DNA from 3 places in the Burkholderia crassaminum genome. Region 2 is predicted to be linked to each of the others. Evidence: predicted binding sites of a transcription regulator. Region 2 holds the regulator's gene; each other region holds the start of a gene.
The links. The regulator sigma-54, encoded in region 2, starts transcription at its own class of promoters, with help from an activator protein. The targets are predictions, from matches to a motif close to TGGCANGNAANCTGCTTT.

Region 1: the regulator sigma-54 is predicted to act here: its motif matches at 2,017-2,034, upstream of ACPTTF_RS06070 (ammonium transporter).
Region 3: the regulator sigma-54 is predicted to act here: its motif matches at 1,586-1,603, upstream of glnA (type I glutamate--ammonia ligase).

What each region holds. Positions count from the first base shown of each region.
Region 1 is NZ_OZ183799.1:1,311,986-1,315,260, forward strand. Features, by position in the region: gene ACPTTF_RS06065 (PhoX family protein) at 1-624, opposite strand, end outside; gene ACPTTF_RS06070 (ammonium transporter) at 790-1,983, opposite strand; gene ACPTTF_RS06075 (hypothetical protein) at 2,248-2,583, opposite strand; gene ACPTTF_RS06080 (hypothetical protein) at 2,776-3,204, shown strand.
Region 2 is NZ_OZ183799.1:3,270,029-3,273,303, reverse strand. Features, by position in the region: gene ACPTTF_RS15185 (PTS sugar transporter subunit IIA) at 1-36, opposite strand, end outside; gene hpf (ribosome hibernation-promoting factor, HPF/YfiA family) at 207-566, opposite strand; gene ACPTTF_RS15175 (RNA polymerase factor sigma-54) at 725-2,227, opposite strand; gene lptB (LPS export ABC transporter ATP-binding protein) at 2,388-3,164, opposite strand; gene lptA (lipopolysaccharide transport periplasmic protein LptA) at 3,161-3,275, opposite strand, start outside.
Region 3 is NZ_OZ183799.1:2,538,840-2,542,114, reverse strand. Features, by position in the region: gene ACPTTF_RS11715 (competence/damage-inducible protein A) at 1-727, shown strand, start outside; gene ACPTTF_RS11710 (rhodanese-like domain-containing protein) at 843-1,307, opposite strand; gene glnA (type I glutamate--ammonia ligase) at 1,713-3,128, shown strand.

The sequences.
Region 1 (3,275 bases), 2.0 Mb from region 2:
GACCTTCAGCGCGCCGTTGGCCGGATCCTGGTCGAGCGTCAGCACCGCGATCGGCGACGGCAGCTGGCCGTACTGCGATGCGCTGGCCTGGTCGCGCGTCGTGTATTCGAACTGCACGACGGCGAACACCGTGTTGCCCTTCACACCGGGCACGTTCGCGTTCTTCAGCGTCAGCAGCGAGCTGCCGTCCGGGCAGTCGGAATAGAACTGGCGCTCCTTGCCGGCAACCGAGCGGTCGATGATCGGCTGGTTGTTGATGTCGTAGTAGCCGCCCGCGAGCGTCGTGCCGCCCTTGCCGTCCGGCACCATGTCGCCCGTCACGAAGAACGGCCGGTACGCCAGCTTGAAGTTGCGCGACGAGCCGTCCGAGAACGACACCGACAGCGTCGAGCCGACCGTCGTCGTGGCCATCGCGGCCGCGTTGTCGAGCGTGGGCGCGGCCATCGCCGAGAACGTCGCCGACGTGTACGCTGCGGCGACCGGGGCCGGCGTCGACGCCGGATTGTCGTCGCCGCCGCAACCCGTCAGCAGGGCCGGCAGCGCGAGGCCGGAAAGGGGCAGCATCGGCGCGCCGGCGAGGATCTTCAGGGCCTGACGACGGGCAGCATTGGGCAACGCGGGCATGTGGAGTCCAGTTTCAGTTGTTGGAAGAATGGCCTTCGTGAAGCGCAAGCAGGCGAACGGCAAGCTTCACGAAGGCATATTGAAAACTGGACGGAAGTGTAAGGACGCTCGATGAAAGTTTTTTGAATTGAAAACGTAATGATGCGTCAGGCGTTCGTCAGGCGCTCAATCGCGTTCGGGCGTCGCCGAGATACGGTGGATCGACAGGTCGGCGCCGTCGAACTCGGCTTCGCGGTCGAGGCGCAGCCCGACGGTCGCTTTCAGCGCACCGTAGACGAGCGTGCCGCCCGCGGTCGCGATCGCGATGCCGCCGAGCGTGCCGACGAGCTGCGACATGAACGACACGCCGCCAAGGCCGCCGAGGGCAGGCAGGCCGAACACGCCGGCCGCGAGGCCGCCGAGCGCGCCGCACATGCCGTGCAGCGGCCATACGCCGAGCACGTCGTCGATGCGCCACTTGTTCTGTACGCAGGTGAACATCGCGACGAACAGCGCGCCGGCCGCGGCGCCCGTGACGAGTGCGCCGATCGGGTGCATCACGTCGGAGCCCGCGCACACCGCGACGAGGCCCGCGAGCGGCCCGTTGTACGTGAAGCCCGGGTCGTTGCGGCCGGCCATCCACGCGGCGAGCGTGCCACCGACCATCGCCATCAGCGAGTTCACGGCGACGAGGCCGCTGACCTTGTCGAGCGTTTGTGCGCTCATCACGTTGAAGCCGAACCAGCCGACCGCGAGCACCCACGCGCCGAGCGCGAGGAACGGGATGTTCGACGGCGGGTGCGCGGCGATCCGGCCGTCCTTCGCGTAGCGGCCGTGGCGCGCGCCGAGCAGCAGTACGGCCGGCAGCGCGACCCAGCCGCCGAACGCGTGCACGACGACCGAGCCCGCGAAATCGTGGAACGGCGCGCCGAACGCGTGCGTGAGCCAGGCTTGCACGCCGAAGCGTTCGTTCCATGCCATTCCTTCGAAGAACGGATAGATGAAGCCGACGATGATCAGCGTCGCGACGAGTTGCGGATTGAACTTCGCGCGCTCGGCGATGCCGCCGGACACGATCGCGGGAATCGCCGCCGCGAAGGTCAGCAGGAAGAAGAAGCGCACGAGCGCGTAGCCGTTGTGCTGCGACAGCGTGCCGATGTCGTCGAAGAATTCGACGCCGTACGCGATCGTGTAGCCAATGAAGAAATACGCGAGCGTCGACACCGAGAAGTCGACCAGGATCTTCACGAGCGCGTTGACCTGGTTCTTCTTGCGGACCGTGCCGAGTTCGAGAAATGCAAAGCCCGCGTGCATCGCGAGCACCATGACGGCACCGATCAACAGGAACAGTGTGTCGACGCCGGATTTCAGACCAACCATGCCGTGGCTTCCTTGCGCAAAAAACGGGCAAGGAATGCAAGTATCGAGCCAACTTGGTGAGCGGCTGCATGGAGTTGGTGCTCGAACGCCGCACGTTGCGGCATTCCGGTGAATCGTGCACGGGAAGGGGGCGCGCCCGGCACGGACCGAGTGCGATGCCGGGTGCACGTGTGTGGTGCGGTGCGTGCGGAACTGGTGCGTGCGACGAGCCGATTGGTGCGGCGTGGTGCGCGATGGTGCGTCGTTGCGCACCGATCCGCTGCGTCAGTGGCGCGGGAACAGCTGGGGCGGCCGGCGCAGCCGCAGCGCGCACGCCGACCAGTAGGCGGCGACGGTCGTCAGCCCGAGCGCGGCAAACGCGAGCGCCGCGAAGCCCGCAAGCGACTGGCCTTCGCCGTCGGGGCCGAGGATGCCTTGCACGACGATCAGCGCGGCCGTCCAGAACCCGATCACGGCCTGTGTGAGCAGTCGCGCGGTTGCGACGCGGCGCGCTCGCCCGGATTCGGCCAGACGGCACGCCGACCGCGGGCGCAGACACAGGAACAGGATGGCGGCGAGCAGCGCGGCCAGGGCGATGAACCAGTCGATGAGGAAATCCATGAGAAAAAGGGGCACGTCCGAAGCGGATTGAAGCGTGTCAACTTTAGTGCGCTCGCGTGCGCGATTGAATCAGACGAGTCCGAAATTGAAAGCCATTTTTAATGGCGGGGCGTGATTGGCCCTGTTCCACAGGCGGTATCATCGACGTCGGTCCAACCACGAGGCCGCGCGATGCGCGGCCGGAGATTGCTGATGAACATGAAGACATCGCGGGCGCGTCGTGTGCCCGGGTCCGTACTGGCGGCCGTGGCCGCCGGCGCGCTGCTGTTGCTCGCGGGCTGCGAGAAGTCCGGTGCGCCGGTCACGCAACCCGATACGGCCGCGAGCGCGGCTGCCGATGCCGCGAACAACGCGGCCAAGGCGCTCGACCAGGTGGCGAGCACCGTCAACCAGCAGCTCAACGCCGCGAAGGCCGGCATCGCGTCCGCGGCGTCAGCGGTGCCGCCGCTGTCCGCGAGCGGCCTCGCATCCGCCGCGCAGGCGCAGATCGACGCGGCCGCGTCCGCCGTCGTCGCGCATGCGGCTTCCGAAGCCGGCGCGAAGATCGCGGAAGCCGGCAAGAAGCTCCAGCAGTGGAGCCAGCAGAATGCCTCGGGCGCCAAGCCTGCGAGCGGAGAGTGATGCGGGCTTGCATGATCCGCGAAATGTAATTATGATGGTTACACATGTCGCCGGCTGCAGGACGGGCCGGC
Region 2 (3,275 bases):
ATTATCCATGTTCGGCGATATCAAGGCGTTCGGCATCGGCAACCTGCAAGGCAGCTACCGCATCCAGCGCCCCCCCGGCGATAACCGGAACATTATAGAGCACAGCCGCGTGCGTGGCGCAGTGCGGACGGACCGGTTGCACCACGGGCGCGGAGTCGCAAAAAAAACGCCCGGCGAACCGGGCGACGTGTGTGTTGCGGTGAAGGTTACTGCGGCGGCAGTTCGATCTGGTCGATCGACGGTTGAAGCTTGATCGGGTCGTGCGCGTGCGTTTGCAGGCGCTCCATGTGCTTGACGACCTGGCGATCCAGCTTGTCGATCAGCAAATCGATCGCGGCGTACAGGTTGCCGTTCGCGCTTTCGACGAAGATGTCCTTGCCCTTCAGGTGCAGGTTGATTTCCGCGCGCTGCTGCTTGTCCTTTTCCTTGTGATTGTCGACCGAGAGGATCACAGTGCCATCGATCACCTGATCGCTATGCCGTAGCACCCGGTCCAGCTTGGTGATCACGTATTCGCGAATTGCAGGCGTGACTTCGAGATGATGTCCACTGATCTTCAGGTTCATAGTGCTTCTCCAAGCGAGTGACCACCCGGCCGCATCGAGGCGGCGCTCCGGTCGACTTGCCCGTGCCGCACGTGGCGGCGTATCGCTGACAAGTCGCCCGGCCTGTTCCCCGTGTGCGCGGTGGCCGGAACACGCCTGCCGCCGGGCAGGCAGCAGGCCTAAAGAGACTTTCGCAGATTGACTGCCGGGATCTTGAGGGCTTCGCGATATTTCGCAACCGTGCGGCGCGCGACCACGAACCCCTGTTCTGCCAGCAGCTCGGCAATGCGGCTATCCGAAAGTGGCGATTTTGGGTCTTCAGCTCCTATCAGTTGCTTGATCAGGGCTCGGATGGCGGTCGACGAGGCGGCGCCACCGGTGTCGGTCGAGACGTGAGATCCGAAGAAGTACTTAAATTCAAGCGTCCCGAACGGGGTCAGCATGTACTTCCCGGTTGTCACACGGCTGACAGTCGACTCGTGTAGGCCCAGCGTATCAGCTATTTCCCGCAAAACCAAGGGGCGCATGGCAATTTCACCGTGCGCAAAGAAGTTCTTTTGACGCTCGACAATAGCCTGCGCGACACGCAGGATCGTGTCGAATCGCTGCTGAATGTTTTTGATCAGCCAGCGTGCTTCCTGGAGCTGCTGCTTGAGCGAACCGGCCGACGGATCGCCGCGGCTGTTGCGCAAGATGTTCGCGTAGAGGTTGTTGATCCGCAGGCGCGGCACGACCTCCGGATTGAGTTCCGCGAGCCATCCCTGGCCGGCCTTCTTCACCATGATGTCGGGCACGACGTAGTCGGCCTCGGCCCTGCCGTATGCGGCGCCGGGGAACGGCTCCAGCGAGCGGATCAGCGTGTGTGCGTCGCGCAGCGCGTCGTCGCTCGCCTTCAGGTGCTTGCGCAACCGCGTGAAGTCGCGGGCGGCGAGCAGTTCGAGATGCTGCGACACGATCTCGAGCGCGAGCGTGCGTGTCGGGGACGGATCGAGGCGCAGCAACTGCAGCTTCAGGCATTCGGATGCGGAGCGGGCGCCGACCCCGGCCGGGTCGAAGCTGTGCAGCAGCGCGAGCGCCGCGTTCAGTTCGTCGCAGTCGATCTCCAGCTCGGGCGGCAGGTCGGCGAGCACTTCGTCGAGCGTGGCGGTCAGGTAGCCGTCGTCGTCGAGCGATTCGATCAGGAACATCACGAGCGCGCGATCGCGCGGGCCGGCCTGCGTGACGCGCAACTGCGCGGACAGGTGGTCGCGCAGCGACGTCGCCGCCTCCTGCACCTGCAGCGGCGGGAGATCGTCGTCGTCGGACGCGCCGCTCGAGCGGCCGAATTCGTCGAGATTCCACTGCGGGCCGTCGTTGCCGTCGCCGGATGCATAACCGTCGTATTCGTCCGCGCCGGCCGGCTCGTCACGTTCGGCGCGATCGCTCGACGAACTGCTGCTTGTCGAAGTGGGTTCGGTGTTCTGGGCGGGAGGCGTCTGCGCAATCAACGATCCGTCCGCTGCGACACGCAGCGGGCTCGCGATCCATTCGTCGTCGTTCTCGAGCAGCGGGTTCTGCGCGACGGCCATCGCGACTTCCTGCTGCAATTCGAGCGTCGACAACTGCAGGAGCCGGATCGACTGCTGTAGCTGGGGTGTCAGCGCCAGATGTTGCGACAGGCGGAGTTGAAGGCTGGCTTTCATGGCGAGGAGGGAGTCATACCGGCAGTTTGCCACGACCCAGGCGCGTTGAGCCATCCGCGATTACGCGCGGCGCGCCGCCCGGCCGCGGGCATGGCCGCGAAGCAGGGCGCGGCCCCGCGCGGCGACGCCGGGCGGGGTGCAGCCAGCCACGAGGAGGGAGTTACATCCGGAAGTGTTCGCCGAGGTACACGCGGCGCACGCTTTCGTTTTCGATGATTTCGCTCGGCGCACCGGCGGCGAGCACCGAGCCGTCGCTGATGATGTAGGCGTGATCGCAGATGCCGAGCGTTTCGCGGACGTTGTGATCGGTAATCAGCACGCCGATGTTGCGCTGCTTCAGGAACTTGACGATCTTCTGGATCTCGAGCACCGCGATCGGGTCGACGCCGGCGAACGGTTCGTCGAGCAGGATGAAGTTCGGGTTGGTCGCGAGCGCGCGCGCGATTTCGACCCGACGCCGCTCGCCGCCCGACAGCGACAGTGCGGGGTTCTCGCGCAGGTGGCCGATCTGCAGCTCGTCGAGCAGCGCTTCGGTGCGCGACGAGATCGCGTCCTTCGACAGCCGCTTGCCGTCTTCGCCGTGCTGCAGCTCGAGCACCGCGCGGATGTTTTCCTCGACGGTCAGCTTGCGGAACACGGACGCTTCCTGCGGCAGGTACGACAGGCCGAGCGACGCGCGCTTGTGGATCGGCAGCAGGCTGATCGAGCTGCCGTTCAGCGAGATCTCGCCCGCGTCGAGCGGCACGAGGCCGACGATCATGTAGAACGACGTGGTCTTGCCGGCGCCGTTCGGGCCGAGCAGGCCGACGACTTCGCCGCTCTTCACGTCGAGCGACACGTCCTTGACGACCGTGCGCGTGCCGTAGCGCTTCTTCAGGTTTCGGACCACGAGCGAACTCGTGGTGCCGGCCGGCTGACGGTTCGGTAGCGCGTTCATTGGCCCGGCGCTCCCTGGATCGTGGTCGACGGCGACAGCTTCGCCGGCGCGCCGTTCAGCGGCGCGGGGCCGCCGTTCTTCGGCGACAGCATCGCGCGCACGCGGCCGTTC
Region 3 (3,275 bases), 730 kb from region 2:
CGCGCGCGGCCTCGCGCTCGACTGGGCCGAATACGTCGGCGACGATCCGGCGCGCATCACGGCGACCCTCGCCCGCGCGATCGCGTCGGGCGACATCGTGTTCTCGACGGGCGGGATCGGCGCAACGCCGGACGACCACACGCGCCAGTGCGCGGCCGCCGCGCTCGGCGTGACGCTCGAGCTGCATCCGGAAGCGAAGGTGCTGATTTCGGAGCGGATCCGCGAAACGCACGCCGATCCGGCCACGCCGGTCGACTTCGAGTCGCCGGAGAACCAGCACCGCTTCAACATGGGTGTGTTCCCGGTGGGCGCGACGATCATCCCGAACGGCTACAACCGGATTCCCGGTTTCTCGGTCGGCGACCTGCACTTCGTGCCGGGCTTCCCGGTGATGGCGTGGCCGATGATCGAATGGGTGCTCGATACGAAGTACGCGCATCTGCATCATGCGACGCCGCACGCGGAGCGTTCGCTGTACGTGTTCGAGCTGCCGGAATCGACGCTCACGCCGCTGATGGAGCGCATCGAGCGCGATTTCCCGGGCGTGCGCGTGTTCAGCCTGCCGAGCGTGGGCGATACGGAGCGCGGCGGGATCTATGCGCGCCGTCACATCGACCTCGGCGTGAAGGGCGAGCCGGAAGCGGTCGCGGCCGCGTACGTGAAGCTGCGCGAAGGCGTGCACCTGCTCGGCGGCGACGTCGTCGAACCCGAGACGCCGCGCGCCTGAGCGGCCCGCCAACCGGCGGCACAAAAACCACGGGCCGCGCAACGCGGCCCGTCATCGGCATGTCATCGCCCGGCTCGACGATGAGGTTGTCGTCACCGGCGGAAGCGGCGCGCCGTCAGGCGCCGATCCACGGCAGTTTCCGGAAGCACCAGCCGTCGACCGTCTTGCGGTGGCCTTCGGCGTCCTTCGCGCCCTCGAAGCCTTCGAGCAGGTCGAACGCCTTCGTGAAGCCGGCCTGCGTGGAGGCGACCGCGGCGAGCTTCGAGCGCGCGGCGCTGCGGCACAGGAACAGGATCGGTGTATCGGCCGGGAGGGCCGCCTTCAGTTCGTTGACGAATTCGGCGTTCGGCACGCCGCCCGGGTAGCGCGTCCATTCGAGGTGCAGGTACTGGCCGTCGCCGACCAGCGGGCGGCCGATCCAGTCGAGTTCGGCGCGGGTGCGCACGTCGACGAGGCGCGCCGACGGATCGAGCTGCAGCAGCTCGAAGGCTTCGGCCGGCAGCAGCGCCCCGGCGTAGTTGAGCGCGCCTTGGGCGCGGCGTTCGTCGGCCTTCGTGTAAAGCTGGTCGAGCGTACTCATGGCAGGGAGTCTCCTATCGGTCAAACGAACATTCTAGCGCGGCGTCGCGGCACGGATGGCCGTGTGGGGTACGGTGCGCGCACCACACACGCGTTCACCAAAAAAGTGCAGAATGGCGCGCATGCACCAGAATGATTCCGTGACCGCGGTGCGTTGCGACGATTGCACCATGGCGGTGCCATCGACCGGCGAGCGGTGCGAAGCCGAGCCCCGGAATCGCGCAGCCCGGCCCCGGCGCGGCGAGCGCCGGCGCGATTCGCGCCAATCTTGCGCACAGGTGGCACGGAAGCTGCTTTATAGAATTCGGTCGAATCGGGGCGCGCTGCGCCAAAGCAAGATCCCGATCAGCTCGATAAACGAGGCGGTTCCCAGTCCGCCAGAATTGTTCAATCAGGAGAAGAGGTTATGAGTAAAACCGTCGCCGACGTCATGCAACTCGTGAAGGACGAGGACTGCAAGTTTGTCGATTTCCGCTTCACGGACACGCGCGGCAAGGAACAGCACGTGTCGGTGCCGGTTTCGGCGTTCGACGAAGACAAGTTCGAAAGCGGCCATGCATTCGACGGTTCGTCGATCGCGGGCTGGAAGGGTATCGAGGCGTCGGACATGCTGCTCATGCCGGACCCGAACGCAGCCTTCATCGACCCGTTCTATGAAGAGTCGACCCTCGTGCTGACCTGCGACGTGGTCGAGCCGGCCGACGGCAAGGGCTACGAGCGCGACCCGCGATCGCTCGCGAAGCGCGGCGAAGCGTACCTGAAGAGCACGGGCATCGGCGACACGGCCTACTTCGGTCCGGAACCGGAATTCTTCATTTTCGACTCGGTCCAGTGGAACACGGACATGTCGGGCTGCTTCGTGAAGATCAACTCGGAAGAAGCGCCGTGGTCGGCAGGCAAGGAATTCGAAGGCGGCAACACGGGCCACCGTCCGGGCACGAAGGGCGGCTACTTCCCGGTCGCGCCGGTCGACACGTTCCAGGACATGCGTTCGGAAATGTGCCTGCTGCTCGAACAGCTCGGCATCCCGGTCGAAGTGCACCACCACGAAGTGGCGGGCCAGGGCCAGAACGAAATCGGCACGAAGTTCTCGACGCTGGTCGAGCGCGCCGACTGGACGCAATGGTCGAAGTACATCATCCATAACGTCGCGCACTCGTACGGCAAGACGGCGACGTTCATGCCGAAGCCGGTCGTCGGCGACAACGGTTCGGGCATGCACGTTCACCAGTCGATCTGGAAGGACGGCCAGAACCTGTTCGCGGGCAACGGCTACGCCGGCCTGTCGGAACTGGCGCTGTTCTACATCGGCGGCATCATCAAGCACGCTCGCGCGCTGAACGCGATCACGAACCCGACGACGAACTCGTACAAGCGTCTGGTCCCGCACTTCGAAGCACCGGTCAAGCTCGCTTACTCGGCGCGCAACCGTTCGGCATCGATCCGCATTCCGCACGTGTCGAACCCGAAGGGCCGCCGTATCGAAACGCGCTTCCCGGATCCGATGGCGAACCCGTACCTGTGCTTCACGGCGCTGATGATGGCCGGCCTCGACGGGATCCAGAACAAGATCCATCCGGGCGAAGCAGCGGACAAGAACCTGTACGACCTGCCGCCGGAAGAGGATGCAAAGATCCCGACCGTCTGCGCGGGCCTCGACCAGGCACTCGAAGCGCTCGACAAGGATCGCGAGTTCCTGACGCGCGGCGGCGTGTTCACGGACGGCATGCTGGACGCGTACCTCGCGCTGAAGGAGCAGGAGCTGGCGAAGTTCCGCATGACGACGCACCCGATCGAGTTCGAGATGTACTACTCGCTGTAATCGGCGATGGCGCTTCGATTCAGCGCCGTTTTGCCGGTTCGTTCCCGTCGCGCGGTTGGCGGCGGGGGCGGCGGAGTCTGAAAGGGGCGGCGTCCAGCCGTCCCTTTTTTGTTCCGGTGATTTTCCTTTTCTGGCCCGTTGAGGCGC